Linked DNA regions of Alloacidobacterium dinghuense. The protein of the gene in region 1 binds, or shares a complex with, the protein of each later gene. Links are inferred from orthologs where the notes say so. Each region holds a gene or a part of one and is shown on either strand. Other genes may lie near its edges.

Evidence for each region. Proteins that work in one complex are often made in the same cells at the same time.
Region 2: the proteins of tsaD (region 1) and tsaE are in contact, whole or in part, in a crystal structure (PDB 6N9A), measured with the Thermotoga maritima proteins. The link is inferred for Alloacidobacterium dinghuense from one-to-one orthologs. Residues at the interface, in WP_004082750.1 of Thermotoga maritima: Cys10, Asp11, Arg49, His50, Leu82, Gly84, Gly135, Gly136, Glu154, Thr155, Leu156, Asp157, Asp158, Ser159, Glu162, Asp165, Lys166, Arg169, Leu170, Tyr175, Lys213, Thr214, Leu217, Tyr218, Gln221, Arg222, Asn324; in WP_004082108.1 of Thermotoga maritima: Leu37, Gly38, Lys46, Lys57, Val59, Lys60, Ser61, Thr63, Phe64, Thr65, Leu66, Met67, Val69, Pro71, Tyr82, Arg83, Leu84, Asp86, Asp88, Phe89, Asp93, Ile128, Asp130, Glu131, Arg134.

What each region holds. Positions count from the first base shown.
Region 1 is NZ_CP060394.1:469,470-477,561, forward strand. Bases 2,357-5,285 are described here. They hold tsaD (tRNA (adenosine(37)-N6)-threonylcarbamoyltransferase complex transferase subunit TsaD), read right to left. Parts: upstream 4,431-5,285; coding sequence 3,282-4,430; downstream 2,357-3,281. Other genes in these bases: cysS (cysteine--tRNA ligase), read right to left, coding at 2,357-3,230; H7849_RS01920 (CCA tRNA nucleotidyltransferase), read left to right, coding at 4,508-5,285. Also shown: ATP-dependent zinc metalloprotease FtsH, read left to right, coding at 1-1,676; more of cysS, read right to left, coding at 1,740-2,356; more of H7849_RS01920, read left to right, coding at 5,286-5,890; H7849_RS01925 (hypothetical protein), read left to right, coding at 5,973-6,395; H7849_RS01930 (GTP pyrophosphokinase), read right to left, coding at 6,623-7,747; H7849_RS01935 (GrlR family regulatory protein), read right to left, coding at 7,762-8,092.
Region 2 is NZ_CP060394.1:6,037,030-6,042,609, forward strand. What follows is about bases 1-2,999. They hold tsaE (tRNA (adenosine(37)-N6)-threonylcarbamoyltransferase complex ATPase subunit type 1 TsaE), read left to right. Parts: upstream 1-1,261; coding sequence 1,262-1,738; downstream 1,739-2,999. Other genes in these bases: H7849_RS25425 (NAD(P)H-hydrate dehydratase), read left to right, coding at 1-1,265; eat (ethanolamine permease), read left to right, coding at 1,866-2,999. Also shown: more of eat, read left to right, coding at 3,000-3,053; H7849_RS27700 (hypothetical protein), read left to right, coding at 3,001-3,243; H7849_RS25440 (ethanolamine ammonia-lyase subunit EutB), read left to right, coding at 3,246-4,625; ethanolamine ammonia-lyase subunit EutC, read left to right, coding at 4,622-5,371; H7849_RS25450 (YukJ family protein), read right to left, coding at 5,378-5,580. UniProt on the Escherichia coli protein: Required for the formation of a threonylcarbamoyl group on adenosine at position 37 (t(6)A37) in tRNAs that read codons beginning with adenine.

The sequences.
Region 1 (8,092 bases):
CGCACATTTACGACATTCTTGCCGACAACAAGGTTTCAATAACGGTAAAGGACCAAAACGGCAACTCCTGGCTCCCGATTCTGATTAATTTTTCGCCCGTCATCATCATCGGCGCACTGTGGTTCTTTATGTTGCGCCAGATGCAGAGCGGCGGTAATAAAGCGCTTTCCTTCGGTAAGAGCCGCGCGCGGCTGCTTTCAATGCAGCAGAAGAAAGTTACCTTTAAGGACGTAGCCGGCGTCGATGAGGCCAAGGAAGAACTGAAGGAGATTATCGAGTTCCTGCGGGAGGCACAGAAATTCCAGAAGCTCGGCGGGCGTATTCCAAAGGGTGTGCTTCTGGTCGGACCTCCGGGAACCGGCAAGACATTACTTGCGCGCGCCGTCGCTGGCGAAGCGAATGTCCCGTTCTTCTCCATCTCAGGTTCTGATTTTGTCGAGATGTTTGTAGGTGTGGGCGCGAGCCGCGTGCGCGACCTCTTCGAGCAGGGCAAAAAGAATGCTCCCTGCATCATCTTCATTGATGAAATCGACGCCGTGGGCCGTCACCGTGGCGCCGGCCTTGGCGGTGGACACGACGAGCGCGAGCAGACGCTGAACCAACTGCTGGTGGAAATGGATGGCTTCGAGTCAAACGACGGGGTCATTCTCGTTGCCGCAACCAACCGTCCTGATGTCCTTGATCCGGCTCTATTGCGTCCCGGCCGGTTCGATCGCCGAGTTGTAGTGGGCCGTCCCGATGTGCGCGGACGCGAAGAAGTGCTTCGTGTACACGCCAAGAAGGTCCCCCTATCCGAAGACGTCGATCTTCGCGTTCTGGCACGTGGCACACCGGGATTCAGCGGTGCTGACCTGGCCAACATGGTCAATGAAGCAGCTCTGAATGCGGCACGCGCAAACCGCAAGTCCGTCATGATGCTTGATTTCGAGCAAGCGAAGGACAAGGTTCTGATGGGCGCCGAGCGCAAGTCCATGCTGCTGACCGACGAAGAGAAGCGCGTTACGGCCTATCACGAAGCAGGGCATGCTATTGTCGCCGCAATGCGCGACCATGCTGATCCATTGCACAAGGTCACGATCATTCCGCGCGGTATGGCGCTGGGTGTGACCATGCAGCTGCCGGAAGACGACAAGCACACAGTCACGAAGGACTATCTTCAGACGCAGCTGGCCATACTGATGGGAGGCCGCATTGCCGAGGAGATCTTCCTGAAACAGATGACCACCGGCGCAGGCAACGATATCGAGCGCGCCTCGGATCTTGCTCGCAAGATGGTCTGCGAGTTCGGTATGAGCCGTCTCGGCCCTCTGACCTTCGGCAAAAAGGAAGAGCAGATCTTCCTGGGCCGCGAGATTGCGCAGCATCGCGACTTCTCGGAAGAGACGGCGCGGCAGATCGACGCTGAAGTTCGTAACTTTGTCGATGAAGCATACAAGGCTGCGTATGACCTTCTCAACAACAACCATGACACCATGCACCGCATGGCGCTTGCTTTGCTCGAACGCGAGACGATCGATGCGAATGAGATCCGAATGATCATTGAAGGCAAGGAATTGCCTCCGATGAAGTCGAATGGCGGCGGCGGTACTCCTGCTACGGGAGATGTCCAACAGGTGCTGAAACCGGAACCGAACCGTGGTGGAGGATTGCCGGAAGGCAGCCCCTCTCCCGCATAGTTCTTTGTAGCTCAACGCGAAAAAGGCAGCCTTCAGGGCTGCCTTTTTCATTGCCTGATCGTTCTATTTCCTCTTCCAGCGAACTCCTTCTTTTGAGTCCTCAAGGATGATGCCCTTCTCCAGTAGATCCTTGCGAATCGCATCGGCCCGAGCGAAGTTGCGTGCGCGACGCGCCTTGTTGCGTTCTTCAATCAGTGCGTCAATTTGCCCATCGGTCAGTGAGAGTTGAGCCCGAACTTCTGGAGATGCTTCATCGAGCCGGCCTTCCCGCTCAGCCCATTCGAGGGCGAAGCGTGTCCACCTTGCATCGTTGTCTTCAAGTACGGCGAAGATCTTTTCGAAGTCAGCGAGCACGTCAAGAATATTCGGGAGGTCGCTTTCTGAAAGGCTCCCGGCATCGGCGGCAGCATTGACAAAGCGAACAAGGTCGAAGATCGCCGCGCGTGCTTCGGCTGTGTTGAGATCGTTGGCTAAAGCCGCGCGGAACTTCTCCTTGGCTGCGCAGGCTGCTTCTCGAATGGTTGTGCCGCCCTGAGAGGAGTTGTTCTCCGGCCAAGGCGTCGTTTTCAGCCGCTGATAGAACGTACGCAACCGTTCAACGGCGCCGGTCTCCGCAGCTAGCCCTTCAAAAGTAAAGTTGAGTTGCTGGCGATAGGGGACTGACGTGAGAAGAAAGCGGATTGCTGATGCTTTGTAACCTTTGAGCAGCAGGTCGCGCAGTGTGTAGAAGTTTCCCTCCGACTTCGACATCTTGCGGCCTTCTACAAGCAGAAAGCGCACATGAAACCAGTGGCGGGCGAAGGCTGTGTGCGTAGCCGATTCCGACTGTGCGATCTCGTTCTCGTGATGGGGAAACATCAGATCTTCGCCCCCCGCGTGGAGATCGAACGATTCGCCGAGATACTCCATTGCCATCGCCGAGCACTCGATATGCCAGCCCGGCCGACCCGGTCCCAGATCGGTTTCCCAACGATATTCACCGGGTTTGGGCGCTTTCCAAAGGGCAAAGTCACGCGCAGAATCTTTGTCGTACTCGTCGACGTCAACGCGTGCCCCGTCGGCAATGCCGGAGAAATCCTTCTTCGAAAGCTTGCCGTATTCCGGGAACTTGGCAATGCGGAAGTACCACGAGCCGTCTTCCACCTTGTAAGCAATATCCTGCTCGGCAAGGCGTTTGATGAGAGCAACCATCTCCGGGATGTGCTCGGTCGCACGCGCGACGACCTCGGGATGTTCGACGGAGAGAGCGTCCAGATCTTCGAAGAATGCCTTCTCAAAGCGGGGTGTGTATTCGCTGATCGGAACATAGGCCGCCGCCGCGTTTCGAATGATCTTGTCATCCACATCCGTAATGTTCATCACATGACGGACCTTCATGCCTTGCAGCTCTAATGTCCGGCGCAGAACATCGACATGCAGAAATGTACGGAAGTTGCCAATGTGGCCGTAATCATACACCGTGGGCCCGCAGGCATAAATGCGAAGCGCCTCACCGTCTGAGGGTTGGAGTTCTTCGATGCTGTTCGTCAGGGTATTAAAAAGGCGAATGGTCATTCGTGCGGTTTGCAACTGCTTCGAGTTCACTTGCGATTTTATCAGTTGACCTCATCGGCCCAGCGCAAGCGAAGGTTCGGCAGAAAGGTCCGTCGGTGCGAATGCGTCATCGAGCAGCTTTGGCCATGCCGCCGCCGCTACCATCGCGGCATTGTCTGTGGAAAGCGCGAGCGAAGGAAAGGCAATGGGAAGATTCCGTTCCGCCGCATGGGCCGCGAAGCGCGCGCGCAATTCGCGATTAGCGGCCACTCCACCGGATACGAGGATGCTCGCAGCGCCAAAAGCCTCCGCAGCCTGAAATGTCTTGCGGCGCAGGTCATCGACGACGGCCCGCTGAAACGAAGCAATCAGATTCAGCGCCTCTTCGTCGCACAGCGGAAACGCGTCTGCTGGTTGTGCGAAAGAAATCTGCGCAAGAGCACTGCGACGCGATTCAATCGAGGCGAACAGATCGTGCGTCTGGACGTAGCGCAGCACTGCCGTCTTGATGCCGCTGAATGAGAAGGAAAACCGTCGAGCCGGCGCATCGCCGTTGCTGTCTTTGCGGTGGGCTTTGGGTTTGATCTGTGCGAAGGAGAAAGGGACGGCACCCGGGTTGCCGTAGGGCGCCAGGGCGTCGATCCAGGGGCCGCCGGGGTAGCCGAGGCCGAGGAGCTTCGCTACCTTGTCGAAGGCCTCGCCGGCGGCGTCGTCTACGGTGTGGCCTACATTGCGGTAGTGCCAGGATTCGCCGTTACGGCGGACAAGGTAGAGATGCGTGTGGCCGCCGGAGACTACGAGGGCCAGCGCGGGCAACGGAATCGGCTCTGCTGCCAGTTCTGCCTGTTCCAGCAGGACGGCGTGGATATGGCCTTCGAGGTGGTTCACGGCGATCAGGGGCTTCCCCAGGGCGAAGGCTAAGGACTTGGCGTAGGTGATGCCTACAAGCAGCGCTCCGGCCAGGCCAGGGCCTTCGGTCACGGCGATGGCGTCCAGGTCCTGAAGGGTGATTCCGGCCTCGGCGATTGCGGCGCGGACTACCGGGACGATGTTGCGCAGGTGCTCGCGGGAGGCCAGCTCGGGCACGACTCCGCCGTAGGGAGCGTGCGTCGCAATCTGCGAGGCGACTACGTTTGATAGGCTCTCGGTTCCGCGGCGGACGACGGCGGCTGCTGTTTCGTCGCAGGAGCTCTCTATGCCTAATATCAGACCTGTGCTCATCTCTCTATGATAGAGGAGAGAAACTGCAGGTCCCTCCGCTTCGCGCTCTGCGCTCCGGTCGGGATGACAAAGACTGAATGGCGAAGAGTCAGGCACAACTTGCGGCTGAGGCCATTGTCGAGCGGCTACGCGCCGAAGGATACGACGCGTACTTCGCTGGCGGATGCGTGCGTGACATGCTGCTAGGGCGCGAGCCTGCGGACTTCGACGTGGCTACAAATGCGCGTCCGGATGTGGTACTTGACCTGTTTCCTCGGACGTTTGCGGTGGGGGCGCACTTCGGGGTTGTTCTGGTTGCGGACGAGGTAGACGGCGAGGAGATTGTGACCGAGGTGGCTACATTCCGCTCCGATGGCGCTTACTCGGATGGTCGTCGTCCCGACGAGGTGCGCTTCTCAGACAGCCCGCAGGAAGACGTGGTGCGGCGCGACTTTACTATCAACGGAATGCTGCTCGATCCGCAGGTGCTCGCGAAGACCGGCGATCCGGGACTGGCCGTGCTCGACTTCGTCGGCGGGCGCGAGGATCTTGCCGCCGGCTTCGTTCGGGCGATCGGCGATCCGGACAAGAGGTTTGCCGAAGATCGGCTTCGGATGCTGCGTGCGATTCGGTTTGCGGCCCGTTTCAAGTTTCAGATCGCGCCGAAGACCGAGGCAGCGATTCGCGGCCATGCTGCCGCTATTTCGCAGGTCAGCTGCGAACGGATTCGGGATGAGCTGACGCGCATGATCACCGAAGGGCGGGCGCGCCGGGCATTTGAGCTACTCGACCGGACAGGGCTGCTCAGGCAGGTGCTGCCGGAGGTCCACGCTCTTCACGTTGTAGCCCAGCCGCCTGAGTACCATCCCGAGGGCGATGTGTGGGTGCACACGCTATTGCTGCTCGAGAAGCTGCCTGCCGGCGTCTCGCCGACGCTCGCCTGGGGGGCGCTGCTGCACGATGTGGGCAAGCCGGCGACCTTCGAGCGCGCTCCCGACCGCATCCGCTTCAACGGGCACGTCGAGGTGGGCGTGCGGATTGCGGAGGATATCTGCCGCAGGCTGCGCTTTTCGAGCGAAGATACGGCACAAATCGCGTCTTTAGTGGCCAATCACATGCGTTTTGGCGATGTTAAGCATATGAAAGAGTCGACGCTGAAGCGGTTTTTCCGGCTGCCGCGCTTTTCCGAGCACCTGGAGTTGCACCGGATCGATTGCCTGTCGAGCCATGCCGATCTGTCGCTCTACGAGTACGCCAAGGAGCGCTATGAGACGCTTCCCGAGGAGGCGGTGAAGCCTCCGCTTCTGGTGACGGGCGAGGACCTGATCGCTGCCGGATACCGTCCGGGGCCGCGCTTCAAGGAGATGCTGGCCGTAGCCGAGGACGCGCAGCTTGAGGGCCTGATCGCCTCCAAGGACGAGGGATTGGCGCTGGTGCAGGCGGCCTTCCCAGTGGACTCCCCCTCCCCCCGGGGCGGGTAGCTTCTTTCTTTTATTTTCAACGAGATAGCGGGGGAAATCCCCCGCTATCTCATTGATTCTTCAATTGGTTAGGGTGTTTCTAGTGTTTTCAATCACTTGCCGGGTAATCGGTTCCGACTATTACCCCTCTCTGCCTGAAATGCCCACTGTGCACCTGCTCACTGTCAAGTCGAAGCAGTTTCGTTACGAGCATCAGAGATTTGAAGTGGCCGGGCTTACTCCGACGCCGAGCGAGACGGTCGCGCCGATGCGCGCCGCTGAGTGTCCGGTGCAGATGGAGGCGCGTGTCGAGAAGCTGCACCCGATGAACGGTGGGAAGCTGAAGGAGCTAGGCGGCGGCGTGGCGGCTGAGGTTGAGATCGTGCGCGTGCATGTAGACGAGGAGTTTGTGCTCGGCGGGCATTATGTCAATCCGCAGAAGTGGTCGCCGCTGATTTATAACTTCCGGCATTATTTCCGGCTTGCGGAGACGGAGCTGGGAAAGACGTTTCGGGCGAAGAAATAAGGCGCGGAATAAGGAGGCGCTTCGCGCGGCGAGAGTGATCCGCTGCGGTCTGCGACCTTGAGCGGATGGATCTTCCACCCCAATGCGCAAAAATCGCGCATTGGGGACCCCGGTCTACGGCAGTAAGATACGCCGTCTCTCGACGGCGGGTTTTTCCGGGGGCTTAAGCCCTCCGGCTTCTACCTGGAGGTGCTTTGCGCCTCTTCTGGAGTCACCTTTGCAACCAGCTAAGTAGTTAGCTGGTCATACTTCGCCATTACCTCTTGAGCAATAGCAATTTGTCCCGTAACGTTCCACGCAGAAGATGGATTGATTCTCAAGCTTTTTAGTGCTTCAAGAACAACTTCGTTGCCACGTATAGCCAAAAGCATCATCGCGAGATGGTAAATGCAAAGGCCTTTTTGGAGATGCGATGTGGAACTTGGTCCAGTATGCCAGACGCTGCGACAACGGCTAACGTACTCGACAATTCCTTCTTCATACTGTTTAAGCGCCTTGCGTAAATCCCGTAATGTCTTAAGGCCTGCTAGATTGGCAGCGCGGGCTCTCATTTCTGCTGTCTTTTCCGGAAATTCGTCGTGTAGTTCTAACTGAAGGAGATCTGCAATAACATTATCGAGTTTATGCACCAATGGTTCTTGGTCTACAAATGCTTGAAGTGAGATTGGATCAACAAGCAATTCAGGAACTTCTGATTCTACCTGGACAGCGATCGCTCGCGAGTAATCGGCTTTTTGCTTTCTGATATCTAGAAATTCCGTTTCTGCAATTTCAAGGAGAGCCGCAATACGATAAAACCTTCTCTTTATGTGATCAGGAAACGATTCCTTTAGGTCATACCAGCTATGTTCAATTTCAGACCATGCGTGTCGCAGGATCGATGTAATCTGAATTTCACAACAGACATTAGTAAATTTTTTGTATTGGACATCTAGAACGCGTCTTGATGAGTGGGTACATATCAAATTCAGCGCGTAATACCCAAATCGATCTGGCTGAGTTTCTCGTTTATCGACAGACTTGTCTGAATCGATAGCGAATTCCCGTTTGATAATCTCTGCAACACTGTCAACTTCATCTTCGTAATATGTGATTACCCTTAGACCTGCAAGGTCGGTAATGTCATCGAGATTCTTGTAGTTTTTTGAAGGGTCGAGATACTTGGTCTTTAATTTATCTCTGCCTTTTACGCGAGCTTGTACCGATTGGAAGTGGATGCTTGCATCTTTCAAGCATTCTTCAATCAAGGTTTTTGTTTTATTACAGAACTCGACTAGATTGTCTTTGCGACGGTCAAAATCGGCGAGCACGGATTCCACATCCGCCCTACCAGTAGAGTTTTCAAAGTCCAAGGTGATATGTTCCGCTAATCGACATCGCTACGTTTTGTTAACTTAGCTCCAAATCTCATTTCAGGCATGCCAATTGGTTGCCCTTGGGCAATAGCATTATTTTCATCTTTCAAGCTTCCTTCGAGGAGAAGAGTGAACCTCTTTCCTATTGTTCCAAATACGCTCTGAAAGCTATCGATAAACGGTTGTACTTCGAGCCTCGCTGTAAACGAATGGTTTTCCAGCCTATAGGAGCCAAGATAAAAATACCCTGAATCGCCCCCATAAATCTTGCCTCGACTTAACACAGCTATTCCCCCGCCGAAGATACCCGCGCTGCTACCAAATTCGACGGTCCACAATCCA
Region 2 (5,580 bases), 5.6 Mb from region 1 along the record:
AGTCTCTCTCTTCAGCTCAGATCACGGATATCCTCAATCAATCCGACCTGTTTCTCGACGCAGTCGTCGGCACCGGCTTCAGGCCTCCGCTGAAGGGCGTGGCGATGGCTTTACGCAACCGGATCAACAGCCTCGACGCGCCGGTCGTCGCCGTCGATATTCCTTCCGGCTGGGATTCGGATTCCCGCGAGTATCGCACCGAGGGCGCCTATCGCGCCGATGCGGTCGTGACCTTCACCGCTCCGAAGCCAGCGCACGTCAGCGGCAACTTGACCGACAGCGCCTATCAGCCCATTGTTGTCGCCCCCATCGGCTCGCCCGACGCAGCCATCGAATCCGAGTTAAACCTCACCTGGGCGGGAGCTTCGAAGAGGATCACCGAGACTCCACGTCCCGCGGAGAGCAACAAAGGCAAATTCGGTCACGTACTCGTGGTTGGCGGCTCATACGGAAAGTCCGGAGCGCCTGCAATGGCTTCGCTCGCAGCCCTGCGCACCGGGGCCGGCCTGGTGACCGCCGCCGTAGCGCAACCAATCCTCGATTCGGTTGTGCGCATCACGCCCGAGTTGATGACCATTCCCCTGCGTGCCGGCAGCAAAGGAGAAATCAGCAGCAGCAATCTCGATGACGAAACGCTCAAAGAGCTTCTCGACAAGAAAACGGTGCTCGCGATTGGTCCGGGGCTGGGCCAGTCGGCGGAGACCGAAGCATTTCTTCTCGGCCTGCTGGAAAAGACCGATCTTCCCGCGGTCCTCGATGCCGACGCCCTGAACATCCTCGCCAAGCATCCCGGCAAGATCAATGGCCGCAACCGGTTACGCGTCTTAACGCCGCATCCCGGAGAGATGGCTCGGCTCGCCGGAATCAGCACCGGCGAAGTTCAAGCCAACCGCGAAGCGCTGGCTCGTGAATTTTCGATGAAAAATCATGTCACGCTGGTGCTCAAAGGATGGCGCACTCTGATCGCCCATCCGGACGGTTCGATTGCCATCAACACCACCGGCAATCCCGGCATGGCCAAAGGTGGCAGCGGAGACATCCTCACCGGCATCATAGCGGCTATGTTGGCGCAATATCCGCATCTAGCCGGAGAAGCGGTGAACGCCGCCGTCTATCTCCACGGGCTGGCTGCCGACTTTGCCGTGTGGGAACACGACGAGCACACCCTGCTTGCCACTGACACCGTTGCGCACCTTTCAACAGCTTTTCGCTTCCGCTCCGACGACAAAGGCGGGTATGTTTGGATACAGGGGATGCCGCGATGACAGAGGCCACAGGCACGAAGGTCCACGAGTTCGAGACGAACAGCGCCGCCGATACGATCCGTGCCGGACGTGAGATCGCGAAACTGCTCACGCCACCAAAGTTCCTTATCTTGAAAGGCGATCTGGGCGCAGGCAAGACCACGCTGGTGAAGGGCATTGCCGAAGCCCTCGACGCCGCCGAACCGGATGAAGTGACGAGCCCCACCTTTACGCTGATGCACGAATACGAAGGCACCCTCCATGATCACGGAAAAAACGAGCCGGTCATGCTCTACCATCTCGATCTCTACCGCATCGAGCAGGAGCGCCAGCTCGACTCGCTCGGCCTCGATGAGATCGCCACGCCCGACAGCATCGTATTGGTGGAATGGGGCGACAAGTTTCCGAGCGTGGCCAAGCGCAGTAACGGCGAAATCGTGATGAAGACCACCGGCGGCGACTCGCGCAAGATCACGCTGACGCTCAAAGACTAACTCTCTCTACATTGTCATCCTGAGCACAGCACGGAGTGCGGAGTCGAAAGACCTGCTTTGTCTATATAACGTTAGTAGGCGCGAAGCGCCCTCCATAAGTCCACCGTAAAGGCGGATACTCTCAAGCGTGTCGCACGCCATCGAATCGCCGCCCGTCACAACGCATCACGACCTCAGGCAGACGCTCGGCACCTGGCAGCTTTGGGGCATCGCAGTTGGACTTGTTATCTCAGGCGAATACTTCGGCTGGAGTTATGGCTGGGCCAACGCAGGCACGCTCGGTTTTCTTGTCACTTCGCTCCTGATCGCGGCCATGTACGCGACCTTTATCTTCAGCTTTACCGAGCTGACCTGCTCCATTCCGCACGCTGGCGGTCCGTTTGCGTATGCATGGGCAGCCTTCGGCCCAGTTGGAGGCTACCTTGCAGGCGCAGCCACATTGGTTGAGTTCGTCTTCGCGCCACCTGCCATCGCGCTCGCCATCGGAGCCTATCTCAACGTGCAGTTTCCGTCGCTGGCCCCAAAACATGCCGCGCTCGGGGCCTATCTCGTCTTCATGACGCTGAATATCATTGGCGTGCAGATTGCCGCCACATTCGAACTGTTCGTAACTCTGCTCGCCATCTTTGAGCTACTGGTGTTCATGGCGGTCGTCACGCCCGGATTTCATTTCGCCAATTTTCTTCAGGGTGGATGGGCGGGCCAGAATCAATTCACCGTGCACGCAGTCCCGGGTATCTTTGCCGCTATTCCATTTGCAATCTGGTTCTTTCTTGCCATCGAAGGCGTGGCCATGGCCGCCGAAGAAGCGAAAGATCCGAAGCGTTCGATTCCCATCGCGTACATCGCAGGTATCCTCACGCTGGTAGCGCTGGCGCTGGGGGTGATGCTTTTCGCCGGAGCAGCGGGTGATTGGACGAAGCTCGCAAACATCAACGACCCTCTGCCGCAGGCGATGAAGATCGTCGTGGGAGCGCGCAGTGGATGGCTACACATGCTCGTCTGGCTGGGACTCTTCGGCCTCGTCGCATCGTTTCACGGAATCATCCTCGGCTATTCGCGACAAATCTTCGCGCGCCCGCGCTGGCTATCTTCCGCGCTTTCTCGCCGGCGTGCATCCGCGATTCAAAACACCGTGGCTTGCGATTCTCGCTGGAGGCGTCGTCGGCATTGCTGCCATTTACAGCGACCAACTCATCACCTTTGGCGGACAAACGCTGACTGCGAACATTGTTACCATGTCTGTCTTCGGCGCGATCTTGATGTATATCCTCAGCATGCTCGCGCTCTTCCGCCTGCGAACCACACAGCCTGACCTGCACCGCAGCTATAAGGCGCCGCTCTATCCCATCTTTCCAGCCTTTGCGCTCATTTGCTCCGTGCTCTGCATGGGAACCATGCTTTACTACAATCGCCTGGTCGCGCTTGTCTTTCTCGCATTGTTGGGATCAGGATTTATCTACTTCCTGCTCACGCGTCATCAGCGTGAGCGGGCCGCCGACTAAACATGGCCTACGCGCACACCATCGGAAGCCGCACATGGCGCTTCGACGACTTAAAAACGCTGTTGGCAAATGCTAGTCCTTTGCGCTCCGGCGACGAGCTTGCAGGCATCGCCGCGGCAAGCGAAGAAGAGCGCGTAGCCGCGCGCATGGCGCTCGCTGAAGTGCCGCTCAAGCGCTTTCTCGAAGAATCCGTCATTCCCTACGAATCCGACGAAGTGACGCGGCTCATTATCGACACCCACGACGCCAGCACATTTGCAGAGATCAGTCATCTCACTGTTGGAGATTTCCGCAACTGGCTCCTGAGCGCAAGCACGGACACAGAGACCCTCACGCGCATCGCGCTATCCATCACCCCCGAGATGGCGGCTGCCGTCTCAAAGCTGATGCGCAATCAGGATCTGATCCTCGCCGCGCAGAAATGCCGCGTCATTACACGCTTCCGCAACACCATCGGCCTCAAAGGACACATGTCCGTGCGCCTGCAGCCGAATCATCCCACGGATGACGCAAAAGGCATCGCTGCATCGATGCTCGATGGACTGCTCTACGGCTGCGGCGACGCGGTCATCGGCATCAACCCGGCAAGCGATAGTTTCGCCGCAGTCACAACGCTGCTCGACATGCTCGACAAATTCCGCGAGCGATACGAAGTTCCAACGCAATCATGCGTGCTCGCGCACGTCACCACAACCATGCAGGCAATCGAACAGGGAGCGCCCGTCGACCTCGTTTTCCAGTCGATTGCAGGAACCGAAAAGGCAAACGCCAGCTTTGGCGTAAATCTCGCCTTGCTCAAGGAAGCTCGCGAAGCCGCGCTGGCACTGCATCGCGGCACAGTCGGGGACAACGTGATGTACTTCGAAACCGGGCAGGGAAGCGCTCTATCGGCCGACGCGCATCATGGAGTCGACCAGCAAACCTGCGAAGCCCGTGCCTACGCCGTAGCCCGCGCATTCAAGCCGCTCCTGGTGAACACTGTTGTCGGCTTCATCGGCCCTGAGTATCTCTATGACGGCAAGCAGATCACGCGCGCAGGACTCGAAGATCACTTCTGCGGCAAGCTGCTCGGCCTGCCGATGGGATGCGACATCTGCTACACCAACCACGCCGAGGCCGACCAGGATGATATGGACACGCTGCTTACGCTGCTCGCTGTCGCCGGCGTGAATTTCATCATGGGCGTGCCTGGAGCCGACGACATCATGCTCAACTACCAGAGCACCTCATTCCACGATGCGCTCTACGCAAGGCGCGTCCTCGGCCTGAAGCGCGCACCGGAATTTGAAACATGGCTGGAAAAAATGGGAATCACCGATCGCGAAGGCACCCTCGCCGACCGTCTGCCTCCAAGCGCCGCCCGACTGCTTGAAAGCGCATGAGAGAAATCATTCAGAACCCGTGGACGCGTCTGCGCAGTTTCACCAATGCGCGTTTAGCATTGGGTCGCGCCGGTGACAGCCTGCCAACAAACGAAGTTCTTGAATTTGCCCTGGCGCATGCGCGGGCTCGCGACGCCGTTCACAACATGTTCGACGCGGACCGAATGACTCGCGAACTCACTGCATCCGGTTTCGAATCCATCACGGTACAAAGCGCGGTTAGCGATCGCGCCGAATATCTCCGCAGTCCGGATCTGGGCCGCAAGCTCAACGAGCAAAGTCGATCCTTGCTCACGGATCAGACGCTGCGCGAAGCGATGTATGCGGTCTTCATCATAGCCGACGGCCTATCCGCCATCGCCCCGGAGCGCCACGCAGTTCCGGTCCTCAAAGAAATCATGCGCAAGCTAGAAGGCTGGAACCTCGCGCCAATCATCATCGCGACGCAGGCCCGCGTCGCGCTTGGCGATGCGATCGGAGAGCTCCTCAATGCTGAGATGACTGTAATGCTCATCGGTGAACGCCCCGGCCTAAGCTCACCCGACAGCCTCGGCATCTACCTGACGTACAAGCCTCACATCGGCTGCACAGACGCGGACAGAAATTGCATCTCCAACGTGCGTCCTGAAGGGCTCAGCTATCCATCCGCAGCGCACAAGCTGCATCACCTGATGCTCGCCGCGCGCAGACTCGGCAAATCAGGGATCGCGCTCAAGGACGAAAGCGATCAACCTGCACTGCCGTAACCAACATTATTGCGGATTCCCGTTGCTGTCCGTTGTCCACGACTCCGTCTGGAAGGCAATGAAGATCGCAGCCCACGTCCCACTCGCCGGAAGTTCAAACACCAGGAGCCCATCCTGCCAGATGCCATTGTCCTTCTCATATGCGCCGGGAGGATTGCCCTGGTTCATGTGGATGTCGTGAATGCCCGTGCCGTCGGTGTACTGGCTGC